DNA from 2 places in the Bacillus sp. N5-665 genome. Region 1 is predicted to be linked to the other one. Evidence: predicted binding sites of a transcription regulator. Region 1 holds the regulator's gene; the other holds the start of a gene.

The links. Region 1 encodes LexA, which represses DNA repair genes until DNA is damaged. Its sites were predicted from a motif close to CGAACATATGTTCG; they were not measured.
Region 2: recN (DNA repair protein RecN) is a predicted target of LexA. The motif match lies at 2,049-2,062, and genes of this name have one in related genera.

The regions. Positions count from the first base shown of each region.
Region 1 covers NZ_CP093325.1:1,769,191-1,772,997, reverse strand. The annotation lists gene MNO09_RS11665 (bifunctional metallophosphatase/5'-nucleotidase) at 1-453, shown strand, start outside; gene MNO09_RS11660 (DUF896 domain-containing protein) at 493-732, opposite strand; gene MNO09_RS11655 (YneB family resolvase-like protein) at 778-1,434, opposite strand; gene lexA (transcriptional repressor LexA) at 1,577-2,197, shown strand; gene MNO09_RS11645 (DUF4097 family beta strand repeat-containing protein) at 2,286-3,092, opposite strand; gene MNO09_RS11640 (DUF1700 domain-containing protein) at 3,093-3,635, opposite strand; gene MNO09_RS11635 (PadR family transcriptional regulator) at 3,628-3,807, opposite strand, start outside.
Region 2 covers NZ_CP093325.1:1,241,799-1,245,605, forward strand. The annotation lists gene dxs (1-deoxy-D-xylulose-5-phosphate synthase) at 1-481, shown strand, start outside; gene MNO09_RS08905 (TlyA family RNA methyltransferase) at 485-1,324, shown strand; gene argR (arginine repressor ArgR) at 1,467-1,916, shown strand; gene recN (DNA repair protein RecN) at 2,182-3,807, shown strand, end outside.

The DNA of each region.
Region 1 (3,807 bases):
GACATCGTTTCTAATTATATTTATCCAAATACATTAAAAGTAATTAGAATAACTGGAGCGGATATAAAAGATGCCCTTGAACTCTCTGCTTCTTATTTCATATTAAAAGCAGATGGAACTATCATCGTAAACCCTGCCTACATAGAACCAAAGCCGCAACACTATAATTACGATATGTGGGAAGGAATTTCGTACGTATTAAACATTTCCAAACCAATTGGCGAGAGAGCAGAATCCTTACAGTATAAAGGCGCTCCACTTCATATGAACGAAGAATATGACGTCGTTATGAATAATTATCGCGCAAGCGGCGGAGGGAACTTCTTTATGTTTCAAAATAAGCCCGTAATAAAAGACATACCAACAGATATGTCTGAACTTATCGCTAACTATATATTGAAGCACAAAAAGATAGAAGCAACAGTCAATAACAACTGGAAAGTTATTAAATAACGGATATAATAAATAAAAAAGATGGGCTTCGCCCATCTTTTAGTTTAATTTTGCATTATCTTGCTTTTTTAAAGCTTTTAATTTCGCCGGTGTAACATCAGTACCTTCTTCGTTAACAACTTTAATTCCTTTAAGTTCGTTTAACATATTTTGACGAAATCCTTTTAAATATTGTTCACGTAGCGATTGGCGCTCACGTTGTTCTTCTTCAGTTAAACCTTCAGCTTTTGCTTTTTTCGCTAAGAAGTTAATGCGTTCAATGAGTTCGTGACTTTGCATCTCGAATCCCCCTTTTACTCAAAACTGATTATTATCATACAATAGTTAGTCCTCTTTATCAAGCAATTGCTTTGTATATTCTACATATCTTCGATGTACAGTTGCTTTTGAAACATCATGACCAAAACCACGAAGTGTTGCTGCAATTTCTTCAAAAGTTAATTCATTCCGGCGTAAACGTACAATTTCCTCAATTGGCACTTCTTTTTTCTCACGTCCTATACTTAAATGACGATTTTTCAAATTATTCTCTGGACGAAATCCTTTCTCTACCGCTCTTTGCATGCCACGTTTAATTTTTAAATTGTGGATCTTTCTTTGATACTCTTCAACAATCCCAATTATATCTAGCACCATCGAATCAGAGTCAGAGAGTTCTAATTCTCCATTATGCCTATGCGTATATACTTTTATTCCCTCTTTATGTAAACAGTGCATTAATGCAATCTTTGCATTCCCTCTACCAAGGCGCGTTTCATCTTGTATGAGAAGTACATCAACTTGTTCATCGCGAATTGTATCTAGCACTTCTAATATGCCATCACGTTCAATTGTATAACCACTAGCCTGCTCCTCAATCACCTTTACAACATTCATTTGATAGCGCTCAGCTAAATGCAATAATTCATCTTTTTGACGCAATAATGATGTTTCCTGTTCTTCTTTTGTTGTGCTCACACGTGCATAAATAATTGCATTCATTTTGAACCCTTCTTTCTCACTATATTTTCCTTATTAGTGTATCATAAATTCGTCTTTCGTTCGAACTTATGTTTGTAGAATGTTTTTTCGCATGTTATACTTATTAATAAGAAAAATGAAAGAAAACGAGGTGTTAGAAAACATGGAAAAGTTAACGAAACGCCAGCAAGACATTCTCGACTTTATTAAGCTAAAAGTACAAGAAAAAGGATATCCACCTTCCGTACGTGAAATCGGTCAAGCAGTCGGCCTCGCTTCTAGTTCTACAGTGCACGGACATTTATCACGACTAGAAGAAAAAGGATATATTCGACGCGATCCAACAAAACCACGAGCAATTGAAATTTTAGGTGACAACCGAATGGATACAGAAACACAATCTGTTATTCAAGTTCCAATTGTCGGAAAAGTTACTGCTGGATTACCGATTACAGCAGTTGAAAGTGTAGAAGATCACTTCCCACTTCCAGCTAGCATTGTTGCTGGAGCAGACCAAGTATTTATGTTACGTATTTCCGGAGATAGTATGATTGAAGCTGGTATTTTCGATGGGGATTTAGTTGTTGTTCGCCAACAACAGTCTGCATACAACGGTGAAATTGTAGTCGCTTTAACAGAAGATAACGAAGCAACTGTTAAACGTTTCTATAAAGAAAAAGACCATTTCCGTCTACAACCGGAAAACTCTTCATTAGAACCTATCATTTTAAAACAAGTGTCAGTTATTGGAAAAGTAATTGGCGTATATCGTGATTTACATTAAGAATAATAAAAGAAGATAATTACCTTATCTATATACGGTAATTATCTTCTTTTTTTGTATTTTGATAGATTTTCATACATTTTATTTCTTATGAACGAGTTTCAATCGTCACATCGCCAGCAGCTGTTTTACCGCTAATCTTTTTACTACCATTGCCAATTGTTATATTTTTATTTTCTTCATTAAAAATCATCACGTCGCCAGCAGCGCTTTGCCCAGTTATAACTGCATCTTGTGGTTTTTCTAATAAAGTAATATCTACATCCCCAGCAGTTGAACTTGCCTCTACATCATACTTCGGATCATGATCCACAACATATACATCCCCGCTAGCCGTTTTCGCTGTTACTTTCCCTATTACCTTTTTTAAATTCACCTCACCAGCTTTTGTAGAACCCTCCACACTCTTAGCTGTGACATGTTTCAAATCTACTTCTCCAGCGAGTGTCCCAACACTTACACGATCACTTTTCACATCACTTACTTCTATTTGTCCAGTTGATGAATTTATTTTTATCTCTTGGTAAGAACGTTCTGGTACAAATATAGTCAATGTAGACGTTTGAAACTTGAAATTGTAAAAGGAAAAATCAAATGAAGCACCTTTTTCTCTTTCCCCAATAATTTTTAATGTATCACCATCTTCGGCAATACGAATCTCTTGTTTACGTGCATCTCCTGTGTGCTTTACATAAAAAGAAGAGTCGGGAGATTTTTGGACAACAATATCCCCAGCGTCTAACTTAACTTGTATATTTTTTAATGTTTCGTTTTTAATAACGTCTTCTTTGTTTCCTTTTTCTGCAGTTTGCACTGCTTTTTCATATGTTTGTGAAATCCCTATTACTCCAATAATGATACAAGCGATAGCTACTAACAATATTTTCTTCATCATCTACTCCCCTTTTATCATTTTGAAGTTCCATATTACATAACGTACGCATAACTTTTTAAACCACTTCGTACTATAATAAGCGATAATACATAACAACAAACCTACTCCAACAAACGTTATACTAACGAATACATCCAACCATATAAAAGTACCCATAAATACTTTTGCAATAACAAAAAATGGTGTCACTACACTAGCAATCCCACCGACCCAAAAAGAAAATATAAAAGCGATAATTGCAACTAACGGGCCTAACACAATAATGAAATTAAACAAACTAAGTCCAATCGCAGCCATGACAGCCCTTGTTATATTCGAAGTAGATGGGTCCTTTTTCATTTCATCAAAGCGATACAAAGCAAGTAAGTCTTTCGCAATTACTTTCGGAGAACCAAGGCCTTTTATTATTTCCGATTCAGTTTTCCCCTCTTCTTTCCCAAACTGAAAATGCTCTTCATAATCAAATAAAATATCTTTCCCCTCTTCTTCCGGTAACTTTCTAAGATGACTTGATAATTCTTTAAGGAACTGTTCTTTACTCATCCCATTCCACCCCTTCAATAATTTCTTGTACGCCTTTTGCAAAATCACGCCACTCCGTTACTAACAAATTCAGTTGCGTCTCCCCTTGCTCCGTTAGTTGATAATATTTACGAGGTGGCCCCTCTGTAGATTCTTTTAAATACGTTTGAAAATATCCTTCTTTCGTTAAACG
Region 2 (3,807 bases), 530 kb from region 1:
ACGTTATGCGCGCGGTAATGGACTTGGTGTTCATATGGATGAAGAATTAAAGGCGATTCCAATCGGTACTTGGGAAACGTTAAAAGAAGGTACACAAGCGGCTATTTTAACATTTGGTACGACAATACCAATGGCAATGGAAGCAGCTGAGCGCCTTGAAAAGGCTGGAGTTTCAGTGAAAGTAGTGAACGCTCGCTTTATTAAACCGATGGATGAAGCATATTTACATGATCTCTTAGGGAAAAATATACCGATTTTAACGATTGAAGAAGCTTGCTTAATTGGTGGTTTTGGAACGGGAGTAGTTGAATTTGCGTCTGAGAACGGGTACCATAGTGCGTTAATTGAACGAATGGGTATTCCAGACCGTTTCATAGAGCACGGTAGTGTAACAAAATTATTAGAAGAAATTGGTTTAACGACAGATGCTGTTGTAGACCGTATTCATACAATGATTCCATCAAAACAAAAAAGGGCGTAACAAATGAGTGCAAAAAAAGAAAGAGTAGATGTACTATTAGTAGAGCGAGGACTTATAGAAACACGTGAGAAAGCAAAACGCGCCGTTATGGCCGGACTTGTATATGCGAATGAGATGAGACTTGATAAGCCAGGAGAGAAGATCCCACAAGATACAGAGATTACGGTGAAGGGACAAGTTATGCCGTATGTAAGCCGTGGTGGTTATAAACTTGAAAAGGCATTGGAGACATTTCACCTGGATTTACAAGATAAAGTTATGATAGATATTGGTTCATCAACTGGTGGCTTTACAGATTGTGCGCTTCAAAACGGAGCGAAATTATCTTATGCATTAGATGTAGGATACAATCAACTTGCGTGGAAATTGCGTCAAGATGAGCGTGTTGTCGTAATGGAACGGACAAACTTCCGTTACGTGACACCAGCAGACTTAGAACGTGGTTTACCGCAATTTGCTAGTATCGATGTTTCATTTATATCATTAAAGCTTATATTGCCGGTTTTAAAAACAATGCTTATGCCTAATGGGGATGTAGCAGCGTTAATTAAACCACAGTTTGAAGCTGGAAGAGAGCAAGTTGGGAAAAAAGGTATCGTTCGTGATCGAAAAGTACATGAGGCTGTCGTAGAAATGATTGTCGACTTTGCTATAAAAGAAGGATACGACGTAGAAGGTTTAACATTCTCACCAATTACGGGTGGGGATGGTAATATTGAATTTTTAATTCATCTGAAATGGCATGGTGAACGTGAGAATGGCGAAAATCATTCTCCAGTTTCTGTTGAGCAAGTAGTTACAGAGGCGCATGATGTCCTAAAACAAAAAGGAAAAGGGGAATAACATATGTTGTTCCTCTTTTTGTTGTAATTGTATAATGATTGTAAAAACAATTGTGTACAAGCAACGAATTATAAGTTAACATAAATAAGTGAAGTATACCAATGTTTAAACTATGGTAAGAGATAGTGTGAGGTGCAAATGTATGAATAAAGGTCAGCGCCATATTAAAATCAGGGAAATTATTGCGAACAAAGAAATTGAAACACAAGATGAATTAGTTGATATTTTACGTAATGAGGGATTTAATGTAACGCAAGCAACAGTATCGCGCGATATTAAAGAACTGCACTTAGTGAAAGTGCCATTACATGATGGGCGCTATAAATATAGCTTGCCAGCAGATCAACGATTTAACCCGTTACAAAAATTAAAACGCAATCTAGTGGATTCATTTGTAAAATTAGACACGGCAGGACATATGCTTGTGCTAAAAACACTGCCTGGTAACGCTCATTCACTTGGAGCACTTATTGATCATTTAGAGTGGGATGAGATCATCGGAACCATCTGTGGTGATGATACTTGCTTAATTATTTGCCGTACACCTGAAGATACAGGTGTTGTCTCTGATCGTTTCTTAAATATGTTGTAAAAAAAATCTTGTTTGCTTTCCTCTGTAAAGTGGAAAGTGAACAGGATTTTTTTATTGGTTAAAAATGTGAATTCTTAATTGTAATATAATATTTTCTTTGAATAAAATTAGAAAATAGGTGGATTGACCCGTAAAACGAATGTTTGGTACAATGGAGCGGTTAGAAAAGTAATTTATACATACAAACATATAGTATGACTATTTGAATGAAGAACTGAGAAAAGCCCTTAATAGGGGATTAGTTTATAACGAGGTGAATGGGGCATTGTTATCGGAATTATCGATTAGAAACTTTGCTATTATTGAGGCATTAAATATTTCTTTTCAAAAAGGGTTAACGGTTTTAAGTGGTGAAACAGGGGCCGGAAAATCGATTATTATTGATGCGATTAGTTTACTTGTAGGTGGCCGTGGTTCAGCGGAATTTGTTCGATACGGAACAGAAAAAGCTGAGATAGAAGGGCTATTTTATGTAGAAGATGAAAAGCATCCGTGTATTGAAAAGGCAGAAGAGTTGGATATAGAAATAGAAGACGGCATGATTATTTTGAAGCGTGATATCGCTGCAAACGGAAAAAGTGTATGTCGTGTAAATGGGAAACTGGTCACCCTTAGTATATTAAAGGAAATTGGAAAAACACTTGTTGATATTCATGGGCAGCACGAAACACAAGATTTAATGAATGAAGAGCGTCATATGTTTATGCTTGATCATTTTGATGGAGATCGCATTGTTAAACAATTGGGTATATATCAAAATGTATACGCTGACTATGAGAAATTAAAAAAACAGTTAAAATCGTTAAGTGAAAATGAACAACAAATGGCGCATCGCTTAGATTTAATTCAATTCCAGCATGAAGAAATCAGTAAGGCAGATTTAAAGATGGATGAAGAAATTGAATTAACTGAAGAACGATTGCAAATTTCTAATTTCGAAAAAATTTACAAAGCATTAGGCGATGCATATCGCTCGTTAAGTGCTGACGGACAAGGGTTAGATAATGTACGAAGCGCAATGGGACAAATGGAGAGTATTACACATTTAGATGAAGTGTATCAAGAAAATCATGATTCAATTGCAAATAGCTACTACTTATTAGAAGAAGTTGCATATCAACTTAGAGAAAAGCTCGATATGATGGAATATGATCCGAAGCGTTTAGACGAAATTGAAACGCGTTTAAATGAAATTCGTATGCTAAAGAGAAAATATGGAAATACTGTAGAAGAGATTTTAGCGTATGCTGATAAAATTGAACAAGAAATTTTTACGATTGAAAATAAAGACGTTCATATTGAAACGACGAAGAAGCAGTTAAAGGAATTAGAAAGTGTTATTCTGAAAGAAGCAACGTCGTTAAGTACTATGCGTCATGAGCTTGCAGAGCATCTTACAAATGCCATTCATCAGGAATTAAAAGAATTATATATGGAGAAAACAAAATTTGAAGTGAGAATCATGAAGAGAGAAGGAAATGCTGAAGAGCCTCTTGTGGAGGGTGCCCCGGTAAGACTTACGGCGGATGGCTACGATCATGTGGAATTTTATATTTCGACAAATCCAGGTGAACCGCTAAAACCACTTTCAAAGGTCGCTTCTGGCGGAGAGTTATCTCGAATTATTTTAGCTTTAAAAAGCATTTTTTCTAAGCATCAAGGTGTTGCATCTGTTATTTTTGATGAAGTGGATACTGGTGTAAGTGGTCGAGTTGCACAGGCTATTGCGGAAAAAATTTATCGAGTATCAGTAAACTCGCAAGTACTTTGTATTACGCACTTACCTCAAGTAGCTTCAATGGCAGATTCACATTTATTTATTCGAAAACAAGTAGCGAATGATCGGACAATTACATCAGTTACCGTTTTAACTATGGAGGATAAAGTAACA